DNA from 3 places in the Streptomyces sp. NPDC027189 genome. Region 1 is predicted to be linked to each of the others. Evidence: riboswitches for the same ligand, from Rfam matches in the RefSeq annotation. Region 1 holds a riboswitch; each other region holds the start of a gene.
The links. Region 1 has a riboswitch for S-adenosylmethionine ahead of ACZ4RZ_RS49200 (putative leader peptide). Riboswitches for the same ligand answer to the same signal wherever they lie in the genome.

Region 1 (10,237 bases):
AACGCGGCCGGTACGGCTGCCGCGCGGGGCGGAGCCTGTCCGGCCTCGACCGTATGTATCCAACGCATGCATGTGTCAACCATGTACAGGAACTGCTCAACGCCGGTCCATCATCCGGGCCGTAGTTGACGAGAGGAGAGATGTACTGCTCAATTGATCGCATGAATGCCGAGCAGCGCCTGGTCACCCGCGACCACATCGACTTCGGTCGGGTGTGGTCCGCCGCGTGTTGCGCCTGATGCGGCAACGGGCCGTCCGGCCGGCCCGTTCCTCCCTCGGTGCCCCGTCGTGGGCTGAGTTCCTCCCTTCGCGGCACCGTAGTACAGATGCGCTGAACACACGCTGAATCCGCGTATGGACGGTCCCGCGTGACCTGACACGCGCTGCCGCCGCCTGACCTCGCCCGAGGCCCATTCCTCGGCATCATCACACCTGCCCACCACCTGGTTCCCAGCCCTCTGAAGCGCCGTCACACCCGGCCGCGCCGAGGGCTGCTGCGCCGTGCCCGCGTGCTGCCCACGGCACGGACCCAGAGGACTTGAGGAAAGGCAATCTCCCATGCCAGTGGAATTCCTTGGCATCGCCGCCACCAACGACGGCTCCGAAACGACCCCGCGCTCCGGCGATGCTTTCGACAAGGAGTACACGCTCCGGCTCGCCCGGGCCCACGAGGACCACGGCTGGGACCGGGTGCTGTTCGCCTACGGTTCCGGATCGCCGGATCCCGCGCCGGCCGCCGCCTACATCGCGAGCAGGCTGGACCGCCTCCAGATCTTGCTCGCCCACCGGCCCAACGTCTCGTACCCGACCTTCGCCGCAAAGACCTTCGCCACCCTCGACCAGATCAGCGAGGGCCGGCTGACCGTGCACTTCATCACCGGCGGCAATGACCTCGAACAGGGCCGCGAGGGCGACACCCTGACCAAGGACGAGCGCTACACCCGCACCCGCGAGTACATCCGGATCGTCAAGAAGATCTGGACCACCCACGAGCCCTTTGACCACGAGGGCGAGCACTACCGCTTCCATGACTTCGTCAGCGACGTCTTCCCGGTCCAGCAGCCCCGCCCGAACGTGTCGTTCGGGGGCTCGTCGCCTGCCGCGTACGCCGCAGGGGGCGCGGAGGCCGACGTCTACTGCCTGTGGGGCGAGCCCCTGGAGAAGACCGCCGAGCAGATCGAGGCCGTGAGGGCCGCCGCGAAGGCCGCGGGCCGTACCGACGTGCCGCGCATCCAGGTCGCGTTCCGCCCGATCATCGCCCCGACCGAGGGACCGGCCTGGGAGAAGGCCCACAGCACGGTCGGCGCGATCAAGGCCCGCAAGGAGAAGGGCGAGCCGGTCACCAAGCGCCACAACGGGCATGCACAACCGCAGAACGCCGGCTCGCAGCGACTGCTGGCCATCGCCGAGGCGGGGAGCGCTACGACCGCGCCCTGTGGACCCCGACAGCCGCCGCCACCGGTGGCGCGGGCAACTCCAACGCCCTGGTCGGAACCCCGGAGACGGTCGCCCAGGCGCTCCTTGACTACTACGACCTCGGCGTCGACATCCTCTCCGCCCGCGGCTACGACCTGCTGGGCGACGCGATCGACTTCGGTCGGTACGTGATCCCGATCGTCCGCGAGGAGGTCGCCAAGCGCGACGCCGAGCGGGCGGTGCGCGGCACGCAGAACCTCGCGGCGGTGAATGGATGACCTCCGTCGCACAACCACCGCCGCATGCAACCGAGCTGACGGTCACTCAAGTGACCGTGTCCGACCCGCGGGTGAGACCGCTGCTGCGTGAACTCGGCGACGAGTACTCGACGCGCTACGGCAAGGACGCCCACGCCGAACTCGCCCGCTATCCCGACCAGGAGTTCACTGCCCCGCACGGCGGAATGCTGCTCCTGCTCCTCGAACACGGCGAGCCGGTCGCGGGCGGCGCCTTCCGCCGGTACGACGCGACCACGGCCGAGCTGAAGCGGATCTGGACGCACTCCGCCCGCCGGCGGCGCGGCCTGGCCCGACGCGTCGTCGCCGAGCTGGAGCGTGAGGCGAGGGCCCGCGGTTACCGGCGGATCTACCTGACAACCGGTCCGCGCCAGCCCGAGGCCCGCAGCCTGTACCTGACGACCGGCTACACCCCGCTGTTCGACACCGAGGCCGACCCGGAAACCATCGGCCCCCTGCCTTTCGAAAAGCACCTGCCGGCCGCGCCATACCAGGGAAAGGCAGCCGACCTGTGAGCGTCCGTGGCATCAGAAGAACGACAGCGACACCTACCTCGCCCTTCAGCCCGGCCGGATGGACCTCTACCTCGACCCCAACCCGACCGCCGCCTGCCACGCGGTCACCACCGGGAGGGCCGAGGTTGTCGACACCTACTCCGGCGCCGGCGTCACCCTCCAGGGCCTCATCGTGGTCACCATCAAGAAGGACAGCGGCCTGGTCAAGCCGCTCGCCGACGCATTCAACGAGATCATCCACAACGGCACGTACGCCAAGGTGCTGGAGCACTGGGGCCTGTACGACGAGGCCGTGACCAAGTCCGAGATCAACCCGCCCCGACCGCCCGAGACCAACAAGTAGCCGTCGCAGGGATACGGGGCCGCAGCACGCCGTGGTACGCGGCCGCGCACCGCGATCCCACCCCTACCTCACGCTCCCGAAAGGTCCGCCATGGCCACCGTCCTGTCCGTCTCCGGAAGTCCCTCCGCCACCTCTCGTACCGCCCGCCTGCTGCGCCACCTGGACCGGCGGCTCACGGCCCAGGGACACGAGGTGATCCCCCTGGACGTCCGCACTATCCCCGCCGAGGCTCTGCTCGGCGCCGACTTCCGGCACCCGGCGATCGTCGAGGCGACCGCGCTGTTCGACCGTGCCGACGGGGTCGTGATCGGCACACCCGTCTACAAGGCCGCCTACTCCGGACTGCTGAAGTCCCTGCTGGACCTGCTGCCGCAGTACGCCCTGGCCGGCAAGACGGTCCTGCCGCTGGCGACTGGCGGGACAACGGCGCACGTCCTGGCGATCGACTACGCCCTGCGCCCGGTGCTCAGTTCCATGGGCGCCGCGCACATCGTCCAGGGCTGGTTCACGCTCGACAAGGACATCACGGCGAGCGACGACGGCACCCTGACCGTCGCCCAGGGCGCGGCAGAGGCCCTCGCACAGGTCGTCGACCAGTTCTCCGACGCCCTCGGCAGCCGTACAGCCCTGCTGGCGGCCGCCGGATGAGCACCGTAACCGTGGCCGCCCACGGCGAACGAGTGACCGACGACGACAAGCTGCCTGCCGCCCAGGTCCCCTTCGCCGGCTCTCGAACTCACCGATGAACCTCGTCCCCCGCGGTGCAGGCGGCCTTGGACCGTGGCGTGGCAGAAGCGCATCGCCCTAGGAACGACGCGTCCACAGCCGTACTCGATCGAGGAGCCGGAGTCCGTCGCCGGTCGTGAACCACCGGGTGTGGTCGACCAGATACCGGTACGCCAGATCGGCGTTGGCCCACGATCCGGTGATGCCGTGGAAGTATCCCAGCTCGGACAGGGCGAACTCCGCGTGCACGAGCGGCAGCAGCTCAGGCAGGGCAGCCGACTCGGCGGGGCTGAGCGGGCGTACCGAGGTGTAGCCGTCGAGGAGCGCGTCCACGTCGCCTGGGCGGACGGGGCGGGACGGGTCGAGCCACTGGACGGTGTTGCGCTCGATGGCGGTCGCGAGGTCGTGGACGGCGGTCGTGCGGTCGCTGAGGCCGAAGTCGAGGACGGTCGAGACCGTGCCGGTCGCCGGGTCCCACAGCAGGTTCGAGGCGTGCCAGTCGTTGTGCGTCCACAGCGGTGCGAGGCGGCCAAGGTGGGGCAGCAGGCGCCGGTGGAAGGGAAGATGAACCGCGCGCAGGTCCTCCCGCCAGGGACGGCCCGCCAACGCCGCGACCACTGCCGGTCGCTCGGCCGCATACGCCTCCACCGCGGCCTCGGGGTCGACCGCCGCGAAGATACTGAAGGAGGAGACGAGGGGCTGCGGGCGTCGCCTCGGGGCGCCGAACCCCTCAGCCGCCAGATGGAGTTGGGCCAGTGCGGCACCGGCGGCCCGGGCATGGGCCACGGACGCGAACGGCGACCACGACAGCGCGTCCCGGTAGAGATCCGTCCCCGTTCCGGCCGTATGGACCTCGTACACCCACTCCCCGCGCGCCTCGGCCCCCAGCACCTCCACGACCGGCGCACCCCGGTCCCGCAGATACCGCAGGAAGGCGTGCTCCTCGGCCAGACCTTCCAGGGTGCGTACGTCGCGGTGGTGCCGTTTCACGAAGAGCCGTCTTCCGCCCCGCTCGACCAGGGCGGCCGCCGACAGCGGGCGCGGGCTGCGCCACAGTACCTGCGCGGGACCGACGACGGCCTCGACCTCCGTCTCGGTGAGCGGCGGCCAGTCGGGGGCCACCGGTTCTGTACCCATGCCGTGGGCCAGGAGCCCGCTCATCCGGTCGTCACCGTGTTCGCCTGGCTCGCCCGGTCGCTGAGGGAGTCCAGCCGCCGCCGCTCGGTCGCCGCGAACTCCGGTTCGGTGAGGGCGTCGAGGCCGCGCGGGCCGGAGCGCGGCACCTCGATGCGCTCCACGACCGTGGCCGGGCGGGGCGAAAGGACATGCACCGTGTCGGCGAGCAAGACGGCCCCGCAAATGTCGTGCGTGACCAGCACGACAGTCCGGCGGTAGCGCTGCCACATGTCGGCCAGCCACAGCTGCATCTCGGTGCGGGTGAGCGAGTCGAGCGCGCCGAACGGCTCGTCGAGCAGCAGCACCGGCCGCTCCAGAACGACCGTGCGCAGCAGGGCCGCGCGCTGCCGCATACCGCCGCTGAGCTGGAAGGGATACGAGGACTGGAAGCCGTCGAGTCCGAAGGCGTCGAAGAGTTCGCCGGCCCTGCGCCGCGCCTCCTTCTTCCGCACTCCCTGGGCCTCCAGCCCCAGCGCCGTGTTGTCGAGCACTGTGCGCCAGGGGTACAGCAGATCCTTCTGGAGCATGTAGGCGACCTTGCCCGAGGCCACGGACGCGAGGGCGCCCTCTACCAGGATCTCGCCCGAAGTGGGCCTGTCCAGACCAGAGATCAGGTTGAACAGTGTGCTCTTGCCACTGCCGACGCGGCCACATCCCCGGCAGTCTCAGCTTGCCAGGGCATGGCCTCCTCGACGGCACGGGCCGGTTCCTGCCCGCCGCCGAACTCGCCGAACGCGTCGGCACGGTCCTCAAGGGCGAGGAGTCGCCGGTGATCCTCTACTGCGGCGGCGGCATCTCCGCCGCCGGCACCGCGCTCGCCCTCACGCTGCTGGGCCGTCAGGACATCGCCCTGTACGACGGTTCGCTGGAGGAATGGTCACAGGATCCGTCCCGGCCGCTCGCGACGGGCACCTGAGCCCCGGGGCTCACGCCGCGTCGGGCACCGCGTGGGTCCTGCCCCGGAAGGCGGGGTGGTCGCCGAGGCGGCGTACGTAGTCCCGGAGCCGGGGGTGCGAGCTGAGGGTTCCGGCTGGGCCGAGATGGACGAGCGCCACCCACAGGTCCACGTCCGCGGCCGTCAGCTCCTCGCCCAGCGCATAGGGCTGCCCGGCGAGCCGACGGTCCAGCAGGTCCAGTGCCGCCGATCGTCTTGAGGGCTGGGCGGCCGGGGTGACGTCCCGATCCAGCAGGTCATGGAGGGCGTCGATGTCCGCGGCAAGGGCCGGCGGGCGCAGCGCGGAGGGGCAGGCTCCGTCGTGGCCGGACAGCAGGCCCGCGAGGTCGCGGAGGATGTCCGGAGTGTGGTTGCTGACGATGCGCCCGCTCCACCGGTCGCACAGCGCGGGCGCCGTCAGTGGCCCGTCGTAGTGGTGCACCGTGGCCTCGTACGCACGGCGCAGCGAGGCGAAGGCGTCGGGTGTCTCGGCGGGGTGCGCCAGGAGTGTGCTGGCGACCGAGTCCTTCAGGCCGAGCAGGCCGAGGCTGATCGAGATGCGCAGCGAGCGCGGACAACTCACCGACAGGAACAGCTCGTAGCGGTGCGGTGCCGGGTAGAAGCCGCCGGCCAGACCGACGCCGATACGGCTGTGGAAGCGGTGGGGGAGGGGGGACGGTACGGCCGCTCTGGGGCGATGGCCCGAAGCGAACGAACTCTGGTTACAGACACTGGAGTTGTCTGTACTGGAACTGCGCGAAGCTGTCTCGGGCATGACTCTCCCTTTGGGAACGAGGAAGCCACCGCCGCCTTGTGGGCACCAGCGGCCGAATGCGGAGCGACTGCGCTTGTCGCACCGGTCCGGATCGCACGGACCGGTGGCGGATCAGTAAGCGCTGGAGACGCGCAACAGATCGATGTGCAGGCGCCTCGTCAAGCCGTTCCAGGGCATTCCCACCGGTCCCACCTCCGGGGCTCGCGAGACGCGAGACCACGCTTGCCCCGCCGCACCGGCGGGACCCGGTCGTCACCCGGGGCACCCCGTCGCGGTGGAAGGGTTGCCTGTCAGCGGGCCGGGGCCGATGACCACACGAGCGGGGCGAACCCGCGCCGTGGGCGCTGACAATCGTGACCGTCCACGTCAGTTTCGGCGCGCTCCGTGGCGCCGTCAAGAAGGCCGAGTATGCGGTCTCACCTGGTGGTCACTCGCATTGACATTCTTTTCGGGGCATGCCTAACTTGCGGCGCGCAACGAGATGCCCCAGGGCCGGAGAAGTGATGGTGACAGCGATGTACGCAGCTGACGGGACGGTCGCATGGCGCCGCCTCGGCCGCGTCCTGCTGTGCGCGGACCGCTCCGTCGACCTGCTGCGCGTCAACAGCGCGCTGTGTACGGTCGCTTGTTGCGCCCTCTGTCAAGGCTGACGGCTTTCTGAGTCTCTGACGACCACCGCTGTCGCGGTGTGCCCTCTCCCCGCCCAGCCCCCGTTCCGCGTGTACCCGTGCGTCGCCTCGTGCCGAGCCGCTCCCGCTCGGCGCGGTACTGCCGCATTCCGTGGTCCGGGGTGTCCGAATCCGCTGGAGCCCTCCATGAGTGAATCTCCGGGCATCGCTGTGTCCTCCGGATCAGCACCGCCCGCCGAGGCGATCCCCCGCCCCGACACCCCCGCCGAGCCGAAGCCCCTGGCGGCGCAGCGAGTCCTTCCGCTCCGGCGTCCCGGCCGCTGGATCATCACGGCCGTCGTGCTCGTGCTGGTCGCCCAGATCGTCCACGGCCTGGCCACCAACCCGTTCTACCAGTGGGACCGCTTCCGCTACTGGTTCCTGCGCCCCACCATCCTCGACGGGCTAGTCATCACCCTCGAAGTGACCGCGCTGAGCGCGGTGTTGGGGTTGCTTGGCGGGATCCTGATCGCGCTCGGGCGGCTCTCCGGGAGTCCGGTGCTGCGGGCCGTGAGCTGGGTGTACACCTGGCTGTTCCGGTCCGTGCCGCTGATCGTCGTGCTGATCTTCCTCTACAACTTCAGTGCCCTGTACAAGACGTTGAGCCTCGGGGTGCCGTTCGGGCCGGCCTTCGTCACCTTCGACGAGTCGCGGCTCGCCACCGACATGGCGGTCGCCGTCGTCGGCCTCAGCCTCAACGAGGCGGCCTACGCGTCCGAAGTGGTCCGCGGCGGCATCCTCTCTGTCGACCAGGGCCAGCATGAGGCGGCCGCCGCGCTCGGCCTGCCCAAGGGCTACCAGTTCACCCGGATCGTGTTCCCGCAGGCCCTCAGATCCATCACCCCGAACTACGTCAACCAGCTGATCGGCCTGATCAAGGGCACGTCCCTGGTGTTCTACGTGTCGCTGCTCGACCTGTTCGGCTCGGTGCAGACGATGGGCAGTACCTATCCCGGCGACATCGTGCCGCTGCTGCTGGTCGCCACCGTCTGGTACCTGATCCTCACGAGTGCCGTGTCCGTCGTCCAGTTCTACGTCGAGCGGTACTTCGCCCGGGGCGCCACCCGCACCCTGCCGCCGACCCCGCTGCAGAAGCTCCGCACCGGCCTGCGGGACCTGCGGGAACGTGCGCGCAGGGAGGCCGCCGTATGAGCACCGAGACAGCCGAGACCCTCGCGACCGCGCCCGCTGCCGTCGAGGTCCACGACGTGCACAAGTGGTACGGCGCCCACCGGGTGCTGGACGGCGTCGACCTGACCGTACGGCCCGGCGAGGTCACCGTCATCCTCGGCCCGTCCGGCTCCGGCAAGTCCACGCTGCTGCGGGTCATCAACCACCTGGAGAAGCCCGAGATCGGCTACGTCAGCGTCAACGGCGAGCTGATCGGCGTACGGCGTCAGGGGGAGCGGCTGAAGGAGCTGAGCGAGCGGGCGATCCTGGCGCAGCGCAGCCGTATCGGGTTCGTCTTCCAGAACTTCAACCTCTTCCCGCATCTGACCGTGCTGGACAACGTGGCCGCCGCCCCGGTCGCCACCGGGAAGCTCAGCAAGCCCGAGGCGCAGGACCTCGCCCGCGAACTCCTCGGGCGGGTGGGACTGGCTGACAAGACCGGTGCGTATCCGCGGCAGTTGTCCGGCGGCCAGCAGCAGCGGGTGGCGATCGCGCGCGCCCTGGCTCTGCGGCCCGGCGTGATCCTCTTCGACGAGCCCACCTCCGCTCTCGACCCCGAGCTCGTCGGAGAAGTCCTCGCCGTCATCAAGGACTTGGCGACCAGCGGCACGACCCTCGTCGTCGTCACGCACGAGATCGGCTTCGCCCGCGAGGTCGCCGACCGGGTCGTGTTCATCGACGGCGGCCGGATCGTCGAGCAGGGCTCGCCGTCCGAGGTCCTCAACCACCCGAAGCACGAGCGGACCAGGGACTTCCTCAGCAAAGTCCTATGACCGCCACCTCCCACACGTCATTGCTCACCGCTCACCATCAAGGACAGCCATGCGCACCCTCAGCTTTCGCAGCCGACTCCTCCGCGGTCTGACCGCAGGCACCGCCGTCGCCACGCTCGCCGCCGGACTCGCCGCCTGCGGGGGCAGCAGCGACGCCGCCACCACGACCGACGCCGCCGGCACGGTCACCGTGGGCAAGGTGTCCAACGGGGCCGCCAAGGAGACCGCACTCAAGGTCTCCGAGGTCAAGTCGATCAGCGCCGAGCTGCCCGCGACGGTCAGCAAGAGCGGCAAGCTGGAGATAGGCGTCGGCGCCCTGCCCGACGGCTTCCCGCCGCTGGCGTACGTCGGCTCGGACCAGAAGACCCTCACCGGCGCCGAACCCGACTTCGGCCGCCTGGTCGCCGCTGTCCTCGGCCTCAAGCCCGAACTGCAGAACTCCACTTGGGAGAACATGTTCGTCGGTATCGACAGCGGCAAGGTCGACGTGGCCTTCTCCAACATCACCGACACCGAGGAGCGCAAGAAGAAGTACGACTTCGCCTCCTACCGCAAGGACAACCTCGGCTTCGAGGTGCTGAAGAAGAGCACCTGGAACTTCGACGGCAACTACGAGCACCTCGCCGGGAAGACCGTCGCCGTCGACAACGGCACCAACCAGGAGAAGATCCTCCTGGAGTGGCAGACGAAGCTGAAGAAGGAGGGCAAGACCCTCACCGTCAAGAACTACGCCAGCAAGAACGCCGTCAGCCTGGCGCTGACCGGCGGCAAGATCGACGCCTACTTCGCCGCCAACCCGGGCGTCGCCTACCACATCACGCAGACCGCCAAGTCGCCCAACCCGACCCGCAGCGCGGGCACGTTCTCCGGCGCCGGCGCCACTCTGCAGGGCCTGATCGCGGCGACCACCAAGAAGGACAGCGGGCTCGCCAAGCCCATCGCCGACGCGATCAACCACCTGATCAAGAACGGTCAGTACGCCAAGTGGCTCGCCGCCTACAACCTCTCCAACGAGGCCGTCGCCACCTCCGAGGTCAACCCGGCCGGCCTGCCGCTCGACAACTCGTGACCGCCGTCCGCCCACCGGACTCCGCCGTGTCACGGCGGAGTCCCGGCCGCGCCCCGCCACGTTCCAGACAGGGGAGACTCCGCACCGCCATGTCCACCAGCGTCGACCATGCCCCGTCCCCGAGCCCGACGGAACCTCACATACTGGACAACGCCGCCTGGGCTGCGCTGGCGGGCCCGCACGCCCATCTCGCCGAGCGCGTCGGTCGGGCCGCCCGCTACCCAACGGACGTCTCCCCGTTCACCGCCCTGGAAGACCCCGCCGATCCCCGCGCCTGGGACGACCTGGCCGCACTGGTGGGACCCGGCACCGTCACCCCGGTCACCGCGGTCCAGACCGTGCCCGGCGGCTGGGAGATCGAGGACAGCGGTGAGGG
Region 2 (10,237 bases), on a different contig from region 1:
GCGTATGGGCAGCCATCCGGAATCCCCGGAGTCCACGGACTCCTTGCCGACGCCAGTGACCCCCGCCGGACGCGACGGCCTCGACGCCATCCTCGCCCGGCCCACCCGGGCCGTGATCGCGCTCGACTTCGACGGAACCCTCGCACCGATCGTCCCCGACCCCGAACAGGCCCGCGCCCACCCCGACGCGGTCCCCGCCCTCGCAGCCCTCGCCCCGAAGGTCGCCTCCGTAGCCGTGATCACCGGCCGCCCGGCCGGCGTCGCGGTCCGGCACGGCGGCTTCGCGGGCGTACCGGGCCTGGAGCACCTGGTCGTCCTCGGCCACTACGGCGCGGAACGCTGGGACGCCGTGAGCGGCACGGTCAACGCCCCCGCCCCGCACCCCGGCGTCGCCGCCGTCCGCGCCGAGCTGCCCGGGGTCCTCGACGGGATCGGGGCCTGGCAGGGCACGTGGATCGAGGAGAAGGGCCGCGCCGTCGCCGTCCACACCCGCCGCGCCAGCGACCCGCAGGCCGCCTTCGAAGCCCTGTGCGAGCCCCTCACCGACCTGGCCACCCGGCACGGCCTGATCGTCGAGCCGGGCCGCATGGTCCTGGAGCTGCGCCCGCCGGGCACGGACAAGGGCGTCGCCCTACTGGAGTACGTCCGCGAGATCGGTGCCGAAGCCGTGCTGTACGCCGGTGACGACCTGGGCGACCTGCCCGCCTTCGCCGCCGTCGACAAGCTCCGCTCCGACGGCATCCCCGGGCTCCTCGTCTGCAGTGGCAGCTCCGAGGTCGCCGAACTCGCCGACCGGGCCGACCTGGTGGTGGACGGCCCGCCCGGCGTCGTACGACTGCTGTCCGCGCTCGCGGCTCAACTGGACTGATCGGCACCGATGTTGGAGGGGACGGAGAGCGGGTTCCCGAAGTAGTCCGGTCCGCCCCCGGTCACCGACGCCGTACCGCGCGCCGGCGAACCGGGCCGCAGCCGTACGCCGTAGGGGCCGGCCGGGTCCGCGGACACGAACAGCGGATCGGCGTGCACCGCCGCGGTGTCCCGGTCCTGCGAGGTGTGCCAGCAGAGGTTGTCGGAGTAGGTGCTGACCGTGTCCGAGACGGGGACATGGGCACTCGCCCTGGCGAGCGATGGCCAGGCCCCGCCCACCGAGGTCTTGGACCCGTCGTCGTCACCCCGCCCGCAGTCCAGGTAGTACGTCGGCCCGGAGAGGTCTTCGCGAGGGCCACGCCAGTGGGCAGCGGAGCCGCCACCGCGATCACCGTGAGTATGCGCGTACGCCAGAGAGCCATGCGCGGAAGGTAGCCAGGGGACGCATAGGGGGCCCACGGACAAACGGAGCCCACTGTTGGACTCCGCGACCGCCGCAGCCGTTGTCACTGTGGGCAGTCGTTCCGCGGGGCCGGAGCGGGTGGGCACAGCCACCAACGCCGGGAGCCTTGCAATCAGGCGTCCAGCTCGTGCAACTGCTCAAGGAACCACTGGGCCGGCGGCAAAGCCGTGGCCGCGGCAGCCAACCGCTTCGTACGCTCGGCCCGCTCGCCGAGGGACATGGACAACGCCTCGTGCAACGCGCGGGCGGTACCGATCACGTCGTACGGATTCACAGAAATCGCATCCTCGCCCAGCTCCTCGTACGCCCCCGCCTCCCGCGACAGCACCAGCACGCACCCCTCGTCGGAGACGACCGGCACCTCCTTGGCGACGAGGTTCATGCCGTCCCGGATGGGGTTGACGAGGGCCACGTCGGCGAGCCGGTACGCGGCCAGGGAGCGGGCGAAGTCGTCCTTGACGTGCAGCAGGACCGGAGTCCAACCGGCCGTCCCGTACTGCGAGTTGATCTCCTCGGCGAGACGCTGCACCTCCGCCGTGTAGTCGCGGTACACGGCGAGGTCCTGCCGGGACGGGTACGCGAAGGCGACGTGCACGACGCGTTCGTGCCACGCCGGGTGGTCGTCGAGGAGCCGGCGGTACGCCAGCAGTCCGCGCACGATGTTCTTCGACAGCTCGGTCCGGTCGACCCGCACGATTGTTTTGCGGCCGTCGCCGATCTGCTCCCGCAGGGTGGCCATCCGCTCCTCGACGTCCGCCTCGTGCGAGCGTCGCCGCAGGAAGTCCGCGTCCGCGCCGAGCCCGTGCACACCGACCCGGGTGTCACCGAGCCCGCCGACGAGGTCGGCGGCGCACGCGGTGAACGCGTCCGCCCAGCGCCTGGTGAGGAAGCCGAGCCGGTCCGCGCCCAGCATCCCGCGCAGCACCTGCTCGGCGATGTCGTCCGGCAGCATCCGGAAGTAGTCCACCGGCGCCCACGGTGTGTGCGAGAAGTGCCCGATCCGCAGGTCGGGGCGCAGCTCACGCAGCATCCCGGGCACGAGGGTCAGGTGGTAGTCCTGTACGACCACCACGGCACCCCGGGCCGCCTCGTCGGCCAGCGCCTCGGCGAACGCGCGGTTGTACGCCTCGTACGACGCCCACTGGCGCCGGAACTCCGCGTCGAAGACCGGCTCCAGCGGCGTCTGGTACAGCATGTGGTGGACGAACCACAACACGGAGTTCGCGATGCCGTTGTACGCGGCGGCGTGCACCTCGGCGTCGATGTCCAGCATGCGTACGCCGTCCTCGCCGACCCCGCGCCGCACCGCCTCGCGGTCCCCGTCGCCGAGCGCCGAGCACACCCACAGGGCGCCCGCGTCCGGCCCGATCGCGGACAGGCCCGAGACCAGCCCGCCGCCACCGCGCTTGGCGTGCAGCGAACCGTCCTCGCGCACTTCGTAGGTGACCGGGCCGCGGTTGGAGGCGACCAGGATCCGGTGGGCACCGTGCGTTGAAGCCATGCCACGCGTTGAAGCCATGCCTCGAAACCTAGCCCGGCACCGAAACGCTCAAACGTTCCCCTCGGCTGTATGCAATGCGGTGCCGTTCGTCATCCGCAGGCCGGTGGGGGCTGGTCGCGCAGTTCCCCGCGCCCCTTGGGGGCGCGCTCTACGCGGCCTTCCGTTTCTGGTACTCGGAGATTTCCACCATAGGAGGGCGTTCCTCCGTGTCAACGGAGTGGGTGCGCGGCTCGAAACCGTCCTCCCCCCGCTCGAACTGCGTGAGCGACGGGCGGATCATGTGGCCGCGGGCCAGGCGCAGCTGGGCCGTGCGGTAGATCGCCGCGGCCATGCGGCCCAGCGCCTGTCCGTCCTGGTGACGGTGCTTGCGGACGCCCACGTCGACCTGGGCGAGGGCGTCCAGGCCCACCAGGTGCAGGGCGTCGACGAGCATGCCCAGCTCGACGCCGTATCCGACGGGGAACGGCAGCTGTTCGAGCAGGGAACGGCGGGCCGCGTACTCGCCGCCGAGCGGCTGGACGAAGCCCGCGAGCTGCGGCCAGTGCATGTTCAGCAGGGGGCGGGCCATCAGCTCGGTGACGCGGCCGCCCTGGCCCGCGGCCTGACCCAGGGGACGGTCGTACATCGCCTTGACCAGGTCCACGCCCGGTTCGGTGAGCAGTGGGCCCACGATCCCGGAGACGAAGTCGGACGAGAACTCCTTGAGGTCCGCGTCGATGAAGCAGACGATGTCCCCGCCCGTCACGAGGAGCGACCGCCACAGGACCTCGCCCTTGCCGGGCACGGCCGGGATGCGCGGCAGGATCTCGTCCCGGTGCACGACTCGCGCGCCCGCGGCGGCGGCGACCTCGGAGGTGCGGTCCGTCGAGCCCGAGTCGACGACGACGATCTCGTCGACGAGAGGCACCTGCTCCATCAGATCGTGGCGGATGACCGCGACGATCTCGCCGACGGTCTCCTCCTCGTTGAGCGCGGGCAGCACGACACTGACCGTCGACCCTGTGGTGCGTTTGGCGGCCATGAGCTGGTGGAGCGGGCGATCGGTCACGGACCAGGAGCGTGTGCTCAGCCAGCGCTCGACTTCCTTCAGCACAGTCTGCGGCTCCTCACTGTCTGATCACCCGTTGTCTCACGGTGTGATCCATCTCGCGGTTCGGACGACTATCTCAACTGTCCTGGCCTTCGGTTACAGTCTTGAACAACGCGGATGACCATCGCATTGCGTAGATCGTCGGCGCGCATGGTGATCAATAGTTCAACAACCGAATACCGCTCATCCAGAGGGGCAGAGGGATACGGCCCGTTGAAGCCCCGGCAACCCTCCAGCCGGTCTTGTCACGTTGACGTGGCGAGGCTCCCGGCTAGGGAAGGTGCCAAATCCGTCTCACGGCGAAGTGCGTCGTGAGGAAGATGAGGAGAAAGGGCCTCGCCTCCATGGCTGCGCAGACTGTTGCAAGCACCACCAACACCGTAGACGCCGTTGATCTCGGCCCCGCCGCCGCGCTTTCCTGCCGCGAGTGCGGGCACCGCGTCCCGCTCGGCCCGGTCTTCGCCTGCGAGGAGTGTTTCGGCCCGCTGGAGATCGCGTACGACTTCTCGGCCTACGACACCGAGGAACTCCGCAAGCGTATCGAAGCGGGCCCCGCGAACATCTGGCGCTACGCGCCCCTCCTGCCCGTCCCCGCGGACGTCGCCGAGAAGCCGAACATCAACCCCGGCTGGACCAAGCTCGTCAAGGCCGACAACCTGGCGCGCGAGCTCGGTGTCGACGCCGGCAAGCTCTTCGTCAAGGACGACTCCGGCAACCCGACGCACTCCTTCAAGGACCGCGTCGTAGCCCAGGCCATCGAGGCCGCGCGCGCCTTCAACTTCACCACCCTCTCCTGCTCCTCCACCGGCAACCTCGCCGGCGCGGTCGGCGCCGCCGCCGCCCGTGCCGGCTTCCGCTCCTGCGTGTTCATCCCGCACGACCTGGAGCAGGGCAAGGTCGTGATGGCCGCGATCTACGGCGGCGAGCTCGTCGGCATCGAGGGCAACTACGACGACGTGAACCGCTTCTGCTCCGAGCTGATCGGCGACCCGGCCGGCGAGGGCTGGGGCTTCGTCAACGTCAACCTGCGGCCGTACTACGCGGAGGGCTCCAAGACCCTGGCGTACGAGATCTGTGAGCAGCTCGGCTGGCGACTGCCCGACCAGCTGGTCGTCCCGATCGCCTCCGGCTCCCAGCTCACGAAGATCGACAAGGGGCTGCAGGAGCTGATCAAGCTCGGCCTCGTCGAGGACAAGCCGTACAAGATCTTCGGCGCCCAGGCCGAGGGCTGCTCGCCGGTGTCCGTCGCCTACAAGGCCGGGCACGACGTCGTACGGCCGCAGAAGCCGAACACCATCGCCAAGTCGCTCGCCATCGGCAACCCGGCCGACGGTCCGTACGTCCTCGACATCGCGCGCCGCACGGGCGGTGCGGTGGAGGATGTCAACGACGAGCAGGTCGTCGATGCGATCAAGCTCCTTGCGCGGACCGAGGGCATCTTCGCCGAGACGGCGGGCGGTGTGACCCTCGGCGTCACGAAGAAGCTGATCGAGAACGGCCTCCTCGACCCGACCCTGACCACGGTCGTCCTCAACACCGGCGACGGCCTCAAGACCCTGGACGCGGTGGCCGGCACAGGCCTGACCGCGACCATCCGCCCGAACCTGGACTCCTTCCGAGAGGCTGGCCTCGCATCATGAGCGTCAACGTCCGCATCCCCACCATCCTGCGCACCTACACCGGCGGCCAGGCCGAGGTGACGGCCGAGGGTGGGACCCTCGCCGAGGTCATCGCCGACCTGGAGAAGAACCACACGGGTATCGCCGCGCGCGTTCTGGACGACCAGGGCAAGCTGCGCCGCTTCGTCAACGTCTACGTCAACGACGACGACGTGCGGTTCGAGCAGGGTCTGGAGACGGCGACGCCGGACGGTGCGGGCGTGTCGATCATCCCGGCCGTCGCGGGCGGCTGAACCGTCACCCAGGGTGAGATTGTTACCGTAGGTAACGCTCATCACTAAGAGTTCATCGAATTGCCCCCTCCGTGAGAGAAACGGAGGGGGCAATTCTGCATGGTTGAGCGCGGTAGAGTTGGGGAACCTGCTTCGCCTTTCATGCCGGACGCATATGAGTATCTGCGCGAGACCCGACAAGAAGTAGCCAAAGTGCCCCGCCTTTTTGAGCCGTTTATGGCATTTACGGGGCCCGACTTGCCCTGAATCTTCTCGAATTCTCCGCATATTACCGATCGGCCGTGCCCAGAATTCTCGTCCGATTGACCTGTTGCAGACGGCAGTTGGACAGATACATTCAGCCGCGGTCGACGCGTTCCGGCGCACACCCCCAACCGTTGGGGGGTGAGGTCTGACCCGGATCCGCGAAGTGTGGATCTGTGCAAGGGCCAGTAATAGGGGAGTTAGGCATGGCTCAGGGCACCGTCAAGTGGTTCAACGCGGAGAAGGGGTACGGCTTCATCGCGGTCGACGGTGGTGCGGACGTCTTCGTGCACTACAGCGCGATTCAGATGGACGGCTACCGCACCCTTGAAGAGGGTCAGCGAGTGGAGTTCGAGATCTCGCAGGGCCAGAAGGGTCCGCAGGCGGACATGGTCAAGCTCGCCGTCTGATCCCGGCGCGAACGGCCACCGACGCACTCACGCCGAGGGGCCCGCATCCCATCAGGGACGCGGGCCCCTCGTGCGTTCCCGGACCCGCCCCCGTTCGCGCCGCCGGGCCCGCTCCCGTTAGTGAGAGGCGCTTGCACTCGCAGGGGCCGAGTGCTAATCATTGGCGTTAGCACTCTCCGAGTGAGAGTGACAGAACTTGGATCGGGCCGGCGAGGCCCGCAGGCCTGTGGGGCAAGGAACCACAGGGTTTGCAGGCCGTCCGTCGCGGGCGCGGGCGCGATCCGGAGCAATCCACCCCGTCCGGGAGGACCACTTCACATGGCCAAGATCATCGCGTTCGACGAGGAGGCACGGCGCGGTCTCGAGCGCGGGATGAACCAGCTCGCCGACGCCGTCAAGGTCACCCTTGGCCCCAAGGGCCGGAACGTCGTCCTCGAGAAGAAGTGGGGCGCCCCCACGATCACCAACGATGGTGTTTCCATCGCCAAGGAGATCGAGCTCGAGGACCCGTACGAGAAGATCGGCGCCGAGCTGGTCAAGGAAGTCGCCAAGAAGACGGACGACGTCGCCGGTGACGGTACGACCACGGCGACCGTTCTCGCCCAGGCGCTGGTCCGCGAGGGCCTGCGCAACGTGGCCGCCGGTGCCAACCCGATGGCCCTCAAGCGCGGTATCGAGAAGGCCGTCGAGGCCGTCTCCGGTGCCCTGCTCGAGCAGGCCAAGGATGTCGAGACCAAGGAGCAGATCGCTTCCACGGCCTCCATCTCCGCCGCCGACACCCAGATCGGCGAGCTCATCGCCGAGGCCATGGACAAGGTCGGCAAGGAAGGCGTCATCACCGTCGAGGAGTCCCAGACCTTCGGTCTGGAGCTGGAGCTCACCGAGGGTATGCGCTTCGACAAGGGCTACATCTCGGCGTACTTCGCCACCGACATGGAGCGTATGGAGGCCGTCCTCGACGACCCGTACATCCTGATCGCCAACTCGAAGATCAGCAACGTCAAGGACCTGCTGCCGCTCCTCGAGAAGGTCATGCAGTCCGGCAAGCCGCTGCTGATCATCGCCGAGGACGTCGAGGGCGAGGCCCTGTCGACCCTGGTCGTCAACAAGATCCGTGGCACCTTCAAGTCCGTCGCCGTCAAGGCCCCGGGCTTCGGTGACCGCCGCAAGGCCATGCTCGGCGACATCGCCATCCTCACGGGCGGCGAGGTCATCTCCGAGGAGGTCGGCCTCAAGCTGGAGAACGCGGGTCTGGACCTGCTGGGCCGCGCCCGCAAGGTCGTCATCACCAAGGACGAGACCACGATCGTCGACGGCGCCGGCTCCGCCGACCAGGTCGCCGGCCGGGTCAACCAGATCCGTGCCGAGATCGAGAACTCGGACTCGGACTACGACCGCGAGAAGCTCCAGGAGCGCCTGGCGAAGCTGGCCGGCGGCGTGGCCGTCATCAAGGCCGGTGCCGCCACCGAGGTCGAGCTCAAGGAGCGCAAGCACCGCATCGAGGACGCCGTTCGCAACGCGAAGGCGGCCGTCGAGGAGGGCATCGTCGCCGGTGGTGGCGTGGCCCTCATCCAGGCCTCCGCGGTCTTCGAGAAGCTGGAGCTCGAGGGTGACGAGGCGACCGGCGCCAACGCCGTGAAGCTCGCCCTGGAGGCCCCGCTCAAGCAGATCGCCGTCAACGGTGGTCTCGAGGGTGGTGTCGTCGTCGAGAAGGTGCGCAACCTTCCCATCGGTCACGGTCTGAACGCCGCGACCGGCGAGTACGTCGACATGATCGCCGAGGGCATCATCGACCCGGCGAAGGTCACGCGCTCTGCCCTGCAGAACGCCGCCTCCATCGCCGCGCTGTTCCTCACCACCGAGGCCGTCATCGCCGACAAGCCCGAGAAGGCCGGCGCGGCCGCTCCGGGCGGCATGCCGGGCGGTGACATGGACTTCTGATCGACCTCTGGTTGATCACTGTCCTTACGTTCCGAGGGCGGTACCCCCACTCCCAGGGGGTGCCGCCCTCGGGCGTTTTCGGGGTGCTGCCATCAGGCGATTCCGGGGTGCTGCCGTCGGGTGGATCCGGGGTGCTCCAGTCGCGCGTGTGCGGGATCACAGGAATGGGCCGTGGGGCGGCGGAATGTCGTGGCGGGTGGGGCAGTTGTCGTTCACGGGCGGTCGATGCATGTGCACATACCGCCCGGAATCCCTTAACTGCTCGACACTGATCGACCTCTCCGAGGAGCCCCCTTCGTGACTGCCACCGCCGCCTCGCGCGCAGCCGAGATCCTGTCCCGCCCCGTCTCCCTGAACGGCCTGACCGTCCCGAACCGCATCGTGATGGCCCCGATGACCCGGCAGTTCTCGCCGGGCGGCGTACCGGGGGAGGACGTCGTCGGGTACTACGCCCGCCGTGCCGCCGCGGGCGTGGGTCTCATCGTCACCGAGGGCACGTACGTGGGCCACGATTCGGCCGGGCAGAGCGACCGCGTCCCGCGTTTCCACGGTGAGGAGCAGCTGGCGGGCTGGACGAAGGTCGCCGACGCCGTGCACGCGGCGGGTGGCACGATCGTGCCGCAGCTGTGGCACATCGGCATGGTGCGCAATCAGGGTGAGCCGCCGTTCGCGGACGCCCCGGCGGTCGGCCCCTCCGGCATCGGCTCCGAGGGTGCCGACGTCACCGGCAAGGCCATGACGCAGACCGACCTGGACGACGTGGTCGGCGCCTTCGCGTCGGCCGCGGCCGACGCCGAGCGCATCGGCTTCGACGGCGTAGAGCTGCACGGCGCCCACGGCTACCTCATCGACCAGTTCCTGTGGGAGGGCACCAACCGCCGCACGGACGCGTACGGCGGCGACTCGGTGGCCCGTACGAAGTTCGCGGCGGAGATCGTGGCCGCAGTGCGCGCGGCGGTCTCGCCGGACTTCCCCGTCCTCTTCCGTTACTCGCAGTGGAAGCAGCAGGCGTACGACGCCCGGCTCGCCGAGACCCCGGAGGAGCTGGAGGCGATCCTGACGCCGCTCGCCGCCGCCGGAGTGGACGCCTTCCACGCCTCCACCCGCCGCTACTGGCTCCCGGAGTTCGACGACTCCGACCTGAACCTGGCCGGCTGGACGAAGAAGATCACCGGCAAGCCCGCCATCACCGTCGGCTCGGTCGGCCTGGACGGTGAGTTCCTCAAGGCCTTCCAGGGAGAGGGCTCCTCGGTCAGGGGCATCGACGACCTGCTGGACCGCCTGGAGCGCGACGAGTTCGACCTCGTCGCCGTGGGCCGCGCGCTGCTTCAGGACCCGGAGTGGGCGGCGAAGGTCCTCGACGGACGATTCGCGGACCTGGCGGCATACGACGCGGCGGCTCTGAAGACCCTCAGCTGAGCTGGAAGAGTTCTCAGCCCCCGCCGCCCCTACCCGGCGGGCGGTTGCAGCGCAGTTCCCCGCGGCCCGTCAGGGGCGCGGGGAACTGCGCAATCTTTTAGGGGGTCTGGGGGCGCAGCTCCCAGGTACGGGACGGGCAGGGGCGGCGGGGGCGAGAAAACACACGGCGCGCCCCCCGCTTCGAACACTTCTCTTGCTTAAGTCAATCAATCGTGATTAAGTTTGAGTAAGTCAAGCAATCTTGCCGTCGCCCGGAGGCCCCGCCATGTCCGACGCACTCGCCCGATCCCCCGAGGCGGGGAGCTCCGCTCCGCCGAGGTCGAACGCCGTGGTCGCGGTCCTGGCCCTCGCCGGAATCGTCGTCTCGCTGATGCAGACCCTGGTGATCCCG
Region 3 (10,237 bases), on a different contig from region 1:
CGGCCTGTCCACGAGTTCCACCTGATCCACCGCGTTGCACCAGCGGCAGCGGACCGACTCGATGGTCTCACTGACCACCTCGCGCTCCTCGACCTTCGGCTCACCGGCCAGGTCGAGGTGCACATACTCGACGACCTTCGACGAGCGGGTCACGTCAAAACGCGTGAGGTTGCCGCAGAGCGTGCAGCGCCAGCGAGTCTTGGCGTCCGGCAGGGGAACCGTCATGTGGCAGTCGCTTTCCTTCTAGTGTCCGTCCAGCGCCAGTCTCCCTGGTGCGTGTGGCTCGTAACCCTACGGCCTGGCGGGTGCCCGACGCTCGGCCGTCCACGGCGGCGAGGCGATCTGTCTGCATGGCACCCGTTACGCCATGCTCTGCACCATGATCAGCAACTGGAGTACGACGGTCGGCAGAGCGATTCGAGGCCACTCGGCGCCGGTGACCTACGGCCTGATCGCCCTGTGCTGCCTGATCTTCGTGATCGGCCCGGCGGCGGGCCTCAATCCGACGTACGGAACCGGGGACGAACTGCTGGTCGCCCAGCGGGCCTACTTCCGGCGCTGGGGCGTGGTGCCCACCGAACTCTTCGACGGCGCGCCCCGCGCGGCGCTCACCCCGGCCACCGCCCTGTTCATCCACGGCAGCTGGCTCCACCTCCTGGGCAACATGCTCTTCTTCTACGTCTTCGGGGCGATGGCCGAGGAACGCATGGGCCACGTGCAGTTCGCCCTCTTCTACATCGGCTGCGGCTATCTCGCGCTGCTCGGCTACGCGGCCGCCAACGCCGAGTCGCCGCAGTCCCTGGTCGGCGCCTCCGGGGCCATCTCCGCGATCCTTGGCGCGTTCCTGTACCTGTTCCCCAAGGCCCGGGTGACCAGTCTCTTCCCGTTTCTCTTCTTCCTGCCGCTGCGCTTTCCCGCCTGGGTGGTGCTGCCGTTCTGGGTGACCCTGCAGTGGCTCGCGGCCGGCCGCGACACATCGGGCCCCGGGGTGGCCTATCTGGCCCATCTGGTGGGCTTCTCGCTGGGGTTCGTCTACGCGTGGGTGAGGTTTGGGCGTACGACTAGAGTGAAGGCCCCAGCGACGGCCCCCGAGGGAGAGAACCAGCTGTGATCACCGCGATCGTCCTCATCAAGACCAGCGTGGACCGGATCCCCGAGATCGCCGAGTCGATCGCCGCGCTGGACAGCGTCAGCGAGGTCTTCTCCGTCACCGGTACGTACGACTTGATCGCGATGGTCCGGGTGAAGGAGCACGAAGACCTGGCGGACGTCATCCCCGGCCGCATCAGCAAGATCCCGGGCGTCGAGGCGACGGACACACACGTGGCGTTCCGTACGTACTCGCAGCACGACCTGGAAGCGGCCTTCGCCATCGGCCTGGACGGCTAGATCGCGCAGTTGCCCGCGGCCCTGAAAAGGGACGCGGGCAACTGCGCGAACGGGGTCTGCGGCGGAGCCCCAGGGACGGGACGACGGGCAGGGGCGGCGGGGGCGAAAACCCTCAGACGGCCGGGACGCAGCGGCCGTCCTCCGTGCGGTACTGCCACTGCGCACCGTCCCGCACCAGTTCCCTCACGGCGCGCACGAAGCGCTCCACGTGCTCGTCGGGCGTCCCCGCCCCGAAGCTGACCCGGATCGCATTGAGGGACTTCTCGCCGGGCGCGGCCTCGGGCGCACCGCACTCGCCCTGAGCCTGGGGATCGCTGCCGAGGAGCGTGCGCACCAGCGGGTGGGCGCAGAAGAGACCGTCGCGCACGCCGATGCCGTACTCGGCGGAGAGCGCGGCGGCGAAGTGCGAGCTGTTCCACCCCTCGACGACGAAGGAGATCACGCCGACGCGCGGGGCGTCGTCGCCGAAGAGGGAGAGGACACGCACCTCGGGCACCTCGGCGAGCCCCGCGCGGACCGTGTCGATCAGGCGCCGCTCACGGGCGACCAGCGTGTCGAACCCGGCCTCGGTCAGCGCCTTGCAGGCCGAGGCGATCGAGTAGGCGCCGATGACGTTCGGAGACCCTGCCTCATGACGGGCGGCACTCTCGTGCCACTCCACGTCCACTCCCCCGTCCTCGCGCCGGGTGACCTTGCGGCTGGCACCGCCGCCGGCCAGGTACGGCTCGGCCTCGCGCAGCCAGTCGGAGCGGCCGGCCAGGACGCCGGACCCGAAGGGCGCGTACAGCTTGTGACCGGAGAAGGCGACCCAGTCGACGTCGAGGTCACGGACGGACACCGGGTGGTGCGGGGCCAGCTGCGCGGCGTCGAGGACGATGCGCGCGCCGTGCGCGTGGGCGGCCGCGGCGAGCTCACGCACCGGCCACAGCTCGCCGGTGACGTTGGACGCGCCCGTGACACAGACCAGCGCCGGACCGTACGGATCCCTGTCCGCGAGCGCGCGCTCCAGGGTCGCGACGGCCTCGCCGGGCGTGCGCGGAGCGTTCAGGTACGTCACCCGGGCGTCCCGCCAGGGCAGCAGCGAGGCGTGGTGCTCGGTCTCGAAGACGAAGACCTGGCAGTCGGCCGGAAGAGTGGCGGCGAGCAGGTTGAGCGAGTCGGTGGTGGAGCGGGTGAAGACGACCTGGTCGCCGTCCCGGCAGTCGAGGAAGTCCGCGACGGTCCTGCGGGCGTTCTCGAAGAGGTCGGTGGACAGCTGCGAGAGGTAGCCGGCGCCGCGGTGGACGCTGCCGTAGTACGGGGCGTACGCGGCGACGTCGTCCCACACCCGCTGCAGGGCCGGCGCGCTGGCGGCGTAGTCGAGGGCGGCGTAGGTGACCTCGCCACCGGTGACGAGCGGGACGGTGACATCCCGGCCCAGAACGGGCAGCGGGGTACAAACGGCCTGGTCGGCGGCAGTGGTGGAGACAGACATGGCGAGCTCCTGTGAGAGGCAGGTGGAATCACCACGCGAGCGGGTACACGGGGGTACGGCTCAGCGCGGGAAAAGGGTGAAAGGGGTGTGCGGAGGCGGGGCTCTACGCCCTATCGCATTCGCTTGCTCACAGAAGGCTCCCTCGAACGACCAGGACCCCTGGGCTGTATCCACTCAAAAGAGGGCGAGGGGTCCGCGCTTGCCGTAGACCTCGCTGCCTACGGCCTGGTCTTCACCCGGGGCACCCCGCCACGGACGGAGGGTTGCCGGACAGTCGGCCGGGGCCTCATGACTGTCGCTCATGACCTGGTACAGCATCTTGCCAGAAGATCTTCGACGCGCAAGGCGCAGTCCAGAATCCGGACTGCGCCCTGCGTCACAGCACGTACGGCCCGCGAGCCGTACGGCTCAGGCGTTGCTGGCCGCCACCCACCGGTCGAGGGTCCTCTTCGCGGCGCCCGAGTCGATGGCGTGCGCCGCCTTCTCCATCCCGGCACGGAGCTGGTCCGGGAGCGGTCCCTCGCCCGGCGACAGGGCCACCAGGGCCGCGGCCGCATTGAGCAGTACCGCGTCCCGTACGGGCCCGGTCTCGCCGTTCAGCAGGCGACGGGCGACGTCCGCGTTGTACGACGCGTCGGCGCCGCGCAGGGCCTCCACCGGGACGAGGTCGATGCCGACGTCGCGCGGGTCGAAGCGCTCCTCGGTCACCTTGCCGTCGCGCACGACCCACACCCGGGAGGTCGATGTGGTCGTCAGCTCGTCGAGGCCGTCGTCGCCGCGGAAGACCAGCGAGGAGTTGCCGCGCTCGGCGAAGACACCCGCCACGATCGGCGCCATGCGCGGATCCGCGACACCCACCGCCTGCGCCCTCACCCGCGCGGGGTTCGTCAGCGGACCGAGGACATTGAACGTCGTCCGGATCCCCAACTGCCCGCGCGCCGCTGCCACGTGACGCAGCGCCGGATGGAACTTCACCGCGAAGCAGAAGGTGATACCGGCCTCCTCGGCCACCTCGACGACCCGCTTCAGGGACAGCTCGAGGTTGACGCCGAGCTTCTCCAGGACGTCCGAGGAGCCGGATGCCGAGGACGCGGCCCGGTTGCCGTGCTTGACGACCTTGGCGCCGGTCCCGGCGACGACGATCGCCGACATGGTGGAGATGTTGACGGTCTTCGCGCCGTCGCCGCCCGTACCGACGATGTCGACGGTCGGCCCCGGCACCTCGATCACATTGGCGTGCTCGTACATCGTCCGGACGAGTCCGGTGATCTCCTCGACGGTCTCGCCCTTGGCCCGCAGCGCCACCACGAACCCGGCGATCTGCGCGTCGGTCGCCTCGCCGCGCAGGATGCGGTCCATCGCCCAGGCGGTGTCGTCCGCGCTCTGGTCACGTCCGTCGAGGAGGCCGTTCAGGACCACGGGCCAGGAACGGCCCGCCGCGATGTCGCCTCCAGCGGGGTTCACAGCGCTCATAAGCCGCTCCTGGGTCCGTCCCGGAAAGGGACTCCTGTAGATGGGAACACCCTATCCAGCCCGGAGGACGGCAAAGAGCCCCCGTCCAGGCAATGGACGGGGGCTCTTGCCGTGGCGATCAATAAGGATCGGTCAGCAGATCAGTGGTGGCCGTGGCCGCTCGTGATCTCCTTGTACTCCTCGACCGTGGGCTTGGGGATCTGGTTGCTCTCCCCGTAGTAGCCCTTGCTGAGCTTGGCGCGCAGCCGCTGCGTGCCCGGCACCTTGCGCTCGACACCGTTCTCGTCGACCGTCGGGCCGATCTCGGCCGGCATGTACTGCTCGTGCGCGGTGAGGGTGTGCAGCGCGTCCTGGCTGAGCGGCTCGTGCACCTCGATGAACTCACCGTGCGGCAGGCGCTTGATGATGCCCGACTCGCGGCCGTGCAGCACCTTGTCCCGGTCGCGGCGCTGGAGGCCGAGGCAGATCCGCTTGGTGGCGATGAACACCAGCACCGGCACGACGAAGAACGCGATCCGGACGAACCAGGTGATCGAGTTGATCGACAGGTGGAAGTGCGTGGCCCAGATGTCGTTGCCACCACCGACGAGCAGCACGAAGTACCAGCTGATCCAGGCGGCGCCGAACGCGGTCCGGGTCGGGACGTTGCGCGGGCGGTCCAGGATGTGGTGCTCGCGCTTGTCGCCGGTGACCCAGGACTCGATGAACGGGTAGACCGCGATCGCGACCAGGACCAGCGGGAAGATCACCAGCGGGATGAACACACCCAGGACGAGCGTGTGCCCCCAGATGTTGATCTCCCAGCCCGGCATGACACGGATCAGGCCCTCGGAGAAGCCCATGTACCAGTCGGGCTGGGCGCCCGTGGACACCTGGTCCGGACGGTAGGGGCCCATGGACCAGATCGGGTTGATCGAGGCGATCGCCGAGATGGCCGCGATGACACCGAAGACCAGGAAGAAGAAGCCTCCGGCCTTGGCCATGTAGACCGGCAGCAGTGGCATGCCGACGACGTTGTTGTTCGTCTTTCCGGGGCCCGCGAACTGCGTGTGCTTGTGGTAGAAGACCAGGATCAGGTGGCCGACCACCAGGCCGAGCATGATGCCCGGCAGCAGCAGTACGTGGACCGAGTAGAAGCGGGCCACGAAGTCGCCGCCCGGGAACTCGCCGCCGAAGAGGAAGAACGACAGGTACGTGCCCACGATCGGCACGGACAGGATCGCGCCCTCCATGAAGCGGACACCGGTACCGGAGAGCAGGTCGTCCGGGAGCGAGTAACCGGTGAAGCCGGTGAACATGCCCAGGACGAACAGCAGGAAGCCGAACACCCAGTTGACCTCACGCGGCTTGCGGAAAGCACCCGTGAAGAACACACGCATCATGTGCACGAACATGCCGGCGAGGAAGATCAGCGCCGCCCAGTGGTGGATCTGCCGGATCAGCAGACCACCGCGCACATCGAAGGAGATGTGCATGGTCGAGTTGAACGCCTCGGACATCAGCTGGCCCTGCAGCGGGACGTAGCTGCCGTGGTACTCCACCTCGTTCATCGACGGGTGGAAGAACAGCGTCAGGTACACACCCGTGAGGATGATGATGATGAAGCTGTAGAGGCAGACCTCACCCAACATGAACGACCAGTGGTCGGGGAAGATCTTGCGCATGTTGGCCTTGGCCAGGGAGTAGATCCCCAGTCGGCCATCGGCCCAGTCGGCTACCCGCTCACCGGCGGGTGCCTTCTCGCGCGAGCGCGAGTCGGAGGTGGTCGCAGTGCTCATCCGCGCTCCCAGAATGCAGGACCGACGGGCACTTCGAAGTCGCTGAGCGCCTCGAGGTAACCCTCATCGTTCACGCCGATGCGCAGCTGCGGCAGAGCGTGACCGGCCGGGCCGAAGATGACTCGGGCACCGTCGGAGAGGTCGAAGGTGGACTGGTGACACGGGCACAGGGCGTGGTGCGTCTGCTGCTCGTACAGGGAGATCGGGCAGCCGACGTGGGTGCAGATCTTCGAGTAGGCCACGATGCCCTGGTAGGACCACTCGAGTTCCTGCTTGTCCTTGATGTTGTCCGGCTGCAGCCGGATGATCATCAGGGCCGACTTGGCGATCTCCTTCTGGAAGTCCTCGTCGTGCTCCTCCAGGCCCTCGGGCTTGGCGAAGGTGAGCGAACCGACGGCGACGTCCGAGGGACGCAGCGGTTCGTTCGTGTTCATGTTGACGAGGAGCTTGCCCTTGGACCACAGCGTGTGGCGCAGCTTCGTGCCGGGCAGCGGGCCGAGGTCGCGCAGCAGCATGACGCCGGAGAGCGGGAACAGGGCCAGCGCGCCGAACATCGTGTTGCGGATCAGCTTGCGGCGGCCGAGCGCGGACTCCTTGGCGCCCTGCTTGAAGTCGGCCAGAACCTTGGCCTTGACCTCGGGCTCCGCCTCGATCGGGTGACGCTCGTCGGCGATCTCCATGTCGGACATCAGGGTGCGGGCCCAGTGGACCGCGCCCGCGCCGATCGAGAACAGCGCCACACCGAGGGTCAGCCCCAGCGCGAAGTTCAGCGCGCTGATGTGCCCGATCGGGAAGACGTAGATCGACCTGTCGTTCGGGATCGCCACGTACGAGGCGATGAAGGCGACGGTGGCCAGCATCGACAGCGTGAACAGCATGGCGACCGCGCGCTCGGACCGCTTGGCGGCCCGCTCGTCGATGTCCTGGACACGGTGCTCGTGGGGCGGCAGCCCGGGGTCCGCGAACGGGTTCGTCTCGTCCGCGACGGCTACCGCGTGACCGTGCTCGTCGGTGGCCCGCTCAGCGGGCACGTTCTCTTCTGGAATGTCTTGGCTACTCATGACTTCTTGGCCTTTGCGGTCCGAGCGGCGACCCAGACGGCGACGGCGATCAGAGTGCCGAGGCCGAAGATCCAGCCGAACAGGCCTTCACTGACCGGCCCGAGGCCGCCCAGTTCGAGACCGCCGGGGCTCTCGGTGTCGTCACCGTTGACCGCGTCGAGGTACGCGATGATGTCCTGCTTGTTCTTCTCCGACAGCGTGGTGTCGGGGAAGGACGGCATGTTCTGCGGGCCGGTCTGCATGGCCTCGTAGATGTGCTTCGGGTCGACACCCTCCAGGCTCGGCGCGAACTTGCCGTGCGTCAACGCACCGCCCTTGCCGGTGAAGTTGTGGCACTGCGCGCAGTTGGTGCGGAAGAGTTCGCCACCCTTGGCGACGTCCGCGCCCTCAGGGCTGACCTGGCTCTTCGTCGGGATCGAGGGACCGGCGCCGAGCGAGGCGATGTACGCCGCGAGCTGGTCGATCTCGGCCTGCGAGTAGATGACCTTCTTCTTCGGGATCTGCGCGCCCGGCTGCTGAGCCGGCATACGGCCGGTTCCGACCTGGAAGTCGACCGCTGCGGCGCCGACGCCCACGAGGCTCGGCCCGTCGGTGGTGCCCTGACCGCCGGTGCCGTGGCAGCTGGCGCAGCCGACGGCGTAGAGCTTCTTGCCCTCGTCGATGGCGAGGGACTGGGCGGTTTCATCGGCCTGCGCCTTGCTCGCGGGTGCGAACGCGGCGTACAGCCCCCCGGTGGCCGCCAGCGCGAGGAGTAGGACGACGACCGCCGCCAGCGGATGGCGTCGTCGTGCGGAGAGCTTTTTCACGGATTACCCCGGTGTCAGGATCTTCTGCGTCGATGCTTCTGGATGTTTCGGGCGGTGGCCCGATTACTTGATCATGTAGATCGTGGCGAAGAGGCCGATCCAGACGACATCGACGAAGTGCCAGTAGTAGGACACGACGATGGCGGCGGTCGCCTGCTCATGGGTGAACCTCCGGGCCGCGTAGGTGCGGCCGAGGACGAACAGGAAGGCGATGAGGCCGCCCGTCACGTGCAGTCCGTGGAAGCCGGTGGTCAGGTAGAACACCGAGCCGTACGGGTCGGAGGAGAGCGAGAGCCCGTCCTTCTTGACCAGTTCGGTGTACTCGAAGACCTGACCGCCGATGAAGATCGCACCCATGATGAAGGTGACGATGAACCACATCCGGAGCTTCTTCACGTCCCCGCGCTCGGCGGCGAAGACGCCGAGCTGGCAGGTCAGGGAGGAGAGCACCAGGATCGTGGTGTTCGTCGCCGAGAACGGGAAGTTCAGGCTGGACGCCATTTCCTTCCAGTGATCCGGCCCGGTCACCGATCGCAGGGTGAAGTACATCGCGAAGAGGGCCGCGAAGAACATCAGCTCGGAACTCAGCCAGATGATGGTTCCGACGCTGGTGAGGTTCGGCCGATTGACCGACGGGTGCGCGTGCCCGGTTTCTACTGTCGTTGCTGTCGCCACGACCGACATTATGTCGGTCGCTTATCCCGCCCTCACCCCGGGGGGTGCCGTTCGGGGTGTTGACGCGGTGTGTCCAGCCCGTATGGCCCATCGAAGGCCTGTCCGAACCGGTGTTGACGAGGTGTTCAAGGGAGTAGCATCCGCGCCATCGGTACCAGTGGTTCCCGACCAAAGACGCGGAGGAACAATGCAGCCGACCGCCACGGTGCTCGTCTACAGCGACGACTCCAACACCCGCGAACAGGTGCGGCTGGCGACCGGGCGCAAGCCCGCTCCGGACGTTCCCTCCGTCGAGTTCATCGAGTGCGCGACTCCCGGCGCCGTCATCAAGGAGCTGGACAGGGGCGGGATCGACGTCTGTGTGCTGGACGGCGAGGCGGTGCCCATGGGCGGCATGGGGGTGTGCCGGCAGATCAAGGACGAGATCTTCAACTGTCCGCCCGTGCTGGTACTCATCGGTCGGCCCCAGGACGCCTGGCTGGCCACGTGGAGCCGTGCGGACGCCGCTGTGACGCTTCCGGTGGACCCCGTGGAGTTCGCCGCCGCTCTGGCCTCTCTGCTGCGGCGTAAGGCTCTTCTCGGCGCCTGAGAACTCGGCTGGTCGGGTGCCTGGGCGACTGCGGGCCGTCGGTGGCTCGTCGCGCCCACACGGCGGAGCCGCACATGTCACAGCCCCGCGCCCCTGACGGGGCGCGGGTGCGCGCCTCGAGCTCACACTGATTCGGGGCGGAGCCTGGCCCTGTCCTGCGGGGGCGGGCCGTCGGGAGTCCCGCCCACCAGGGCGCTGCCCTGGCGCCAGGTCTTCCAATTGAGGTTCCAGTCGCCGAAGCCGTTGTCGAACGGGGCCATCGTGTCGCCGTTGGAGTTCTCGACCTTCACGATGTCGCCCTGGCGCACGTTGTTGAAGAACCACTCGGCGTTGCCGGTGCTCATCCCGGTGCAGCCGTGGCTGACGTTGGAATACCCCTGGTCACCCACGGACCAGGGCGCCGCGTGCACGTACTCGCCGCTCCAGGTGACACGGGTCGCGTAGTACACGGGCAGGTCGTAGGAGTCCGCACTGCCCTCGGCGATGCCGACGGTGGTACCGCGCATCCGTACGAAGTACTGCTTCTCCAGGACGACCTTGACGCCGTTGCGGGTCTCGTAGCCGGGCTTGCCCGTGGTGACGGGGATCGTCTTGATCACCTGGCCGTTGCGGTAGACCGTCATGGAGTGCGCGGAGGCATCCGTGACGGCGATGAGGCGATCGCCCGTGGTGAGCTGCAGGGACTTGGCGTTGCCGCCCCAGAGGCGGTCGGCGATCCTGATGCCCGCGAGGTTGCTGTGCGCCTGGATGGTCGCGTTCACGGGCCAGTAGTCCTTGGGGCGGTAGTGCAGCATCTTGTCGTTCACCCAGTGCCAGGCGCCCTCCGCGGCGGGCACCGAGTCGACCCTGAGGGCGCGCTCGACAATCGTGCGGGCGGCCTTGTCCTTGACGGGGACGCTGAGTTCGGCGGTGACAGGCTGGCCGACGCCGTACTCGCCCGCCTCGGGCCCGAACTTCACGTCCAGCTGCTTCTTGGTCTTGGGCGTGGTGGT

Region 2: it holds a riboswitch for S-adenosylmethionine, as region 1 does, so the genes downstream of both, thrC (threonine synthase) here and ACZ4RZ_RS49200 (putative leader peptide) in region 1, are expected to answer to the same signal.
Region 3: it holds a riboswitch for S-adenosylmethionine, as region 1 does, so the genes downstream of both, ACZ4RZ_RS10325 (aminotransferase class V-fold PLP-dependent enzyme) here and ACZ4RZ_RS49200 (putative leader peptide) in region 1, are expected to answer to the same signal.

What each region holds. Positions count from the first base shown of each region.
Region 1 covers NZ_JBVHRI010000056.1:4,723-14,959, forward strand. Annotated here, with positions in the region: partial or broken gene ACZ4RZ_RS49160 (LLM class flavin-dependent oxidoreductase) at 559-1,694, shown strand; gene ACZ4RZ_RS49165 (GNAT family N-acetyltransferase) at 1,691-2,227, shown strand; gene ACZ4RZ_RS49170 (hypothetical protein) at 2,286-2,570, shown strand; gene ssuE (NADPH-dependent FMN reductase) at 2,661-3,218, shown strand; gene ACZ4RZ_RS49180 (phosphotransferase enzyme family protein) at 3,375-4,457, opposite strand; gene ACZ4RZ_RS49185 (ABC transporter ATP-binding protein) at 4,454-5,095, opposite strand; gene ACZ4RZ_RS49190 (sulfurtransferase) at 5,143-5,388, shown strand; gene ACZ4RZ_RS49195 (glutathione S-transferase C-terminal domain-containing protein) at 5,399-6,181, opposite strand; gene ACZ4RZ_RS49200 (putative leader peptide) at 6,293-6,358, opposite strand; SAM riboswitch class IV at 6,395-6,540, opposite strand; gene ACZ4RZ_RS49205 (hypothetical protein) at 6,697-6,831, shown strand; gene ACZ4RZ_RS49210 (amino acid ABC transporter permease) at 6,997-8,001, shown strand; gene ACZ4RZ_RS49215 (amino acid ABC transporter ATP-binding protein) at 7,998-8,792, shown strand; gene ACZ4RZ_RS49220 (ABC transporter substrate-binding protein) at 8,842-9,861, shown strand; partial or broken gene ACZ4RZ_RS49225 (GNAT family N-acetyltransferase) at 9,951-10,237, shown strand, end outside.
Region 2 covers NZ_JBVHRI010000018.1:6,836-17,072, reverse strand. Annotated here, with positions in the region: gene otsB (trehalose-phosphatase) at 5-868, shown strand; gene ACZ4RZ_RS33775 (hypothetical protein) at 856-1,146, opposite strand; gene ACZ4RZ_RS33770 (alpha,alpha-trehalose-phosphate synthase (UDP-forming)) at 1,443-2,831, opposite strand; gene ACZ4RZ_RS33765 (glucosyl-3-phosphoglycerate synthase) at 2,980-3,924, opposite strand; SAM riboswitch class I at 4,102-4,248, shown strand; gene thrC (threonine synthase) at 4,266-5,561, shown strand; gene ACZ4RZ_RS33755 (MoaD/ThiS family protein) at 5,558-5,833, shown strand; gene ACZ4RZ_RS33750 (cold-shock protein) at 6,283-6,486, shown strand; gene groL (chaperonin GroEL) at 6,805-8,427, shown strand; gene ACZ4RZ_RS33740 (NADH:flavin oxidoreductase) at 8,725-9,846, shown strand; gene ACZ4RZ_RS33735 (MFS transporter) at 10,112-10,237, shown strand, end outside.
Region 3 covers NZ_JBVHRI010000003.1:540,330-550,566, forward strand. Annotated here, with positions in the region: gene ACZ4RZ_RS10310 (hypothetical protein) at 1-225, opposite strand, end outside; gene ACZ4RZ_RS10315 (rhomboid family intramembrane serine protease) at 380-1,111, shown strand; gene ACZ4RZ_RS10320 (Lrp/AsnC family transcriptional regulator) at 1,108-1,389, shown strand; gene ACZ4RZ_RS10325 (aminotransferase class V-fold PLP-dependent enzyme) at 1,502-2,863, opposite strand; SAM riboswitch class IV at 3,054-3,170, opposite strand; gene trpD (anthranilate phosphoribosyltransferase) at 3,272-4,336, opposite strand; gene qcrB (cytochrome bc1 complex cytochrome b subunit) at 4,477-6,114, opposite strand; gene qcrA (cytochrome bc1 complex Rieske iron-sulfur subunit) at 6,111-7,175, opposite strand; gene qcrC (cytochrome bc1 complex diheme cytochrome c subunit) at 7,172-7,981, opposite strand; gene ctaE (aa3-type cytochrome oxidase subunit III) at 8,045-8,665, opposite strand; gene ACZ4RZ_RS10355 (response regulator) at 8,844-9,245, shown strand; gene ACZ4RZ_RS10360 (L,D-transpeptidase) at 9,368-10,237, opposite strand, start outside.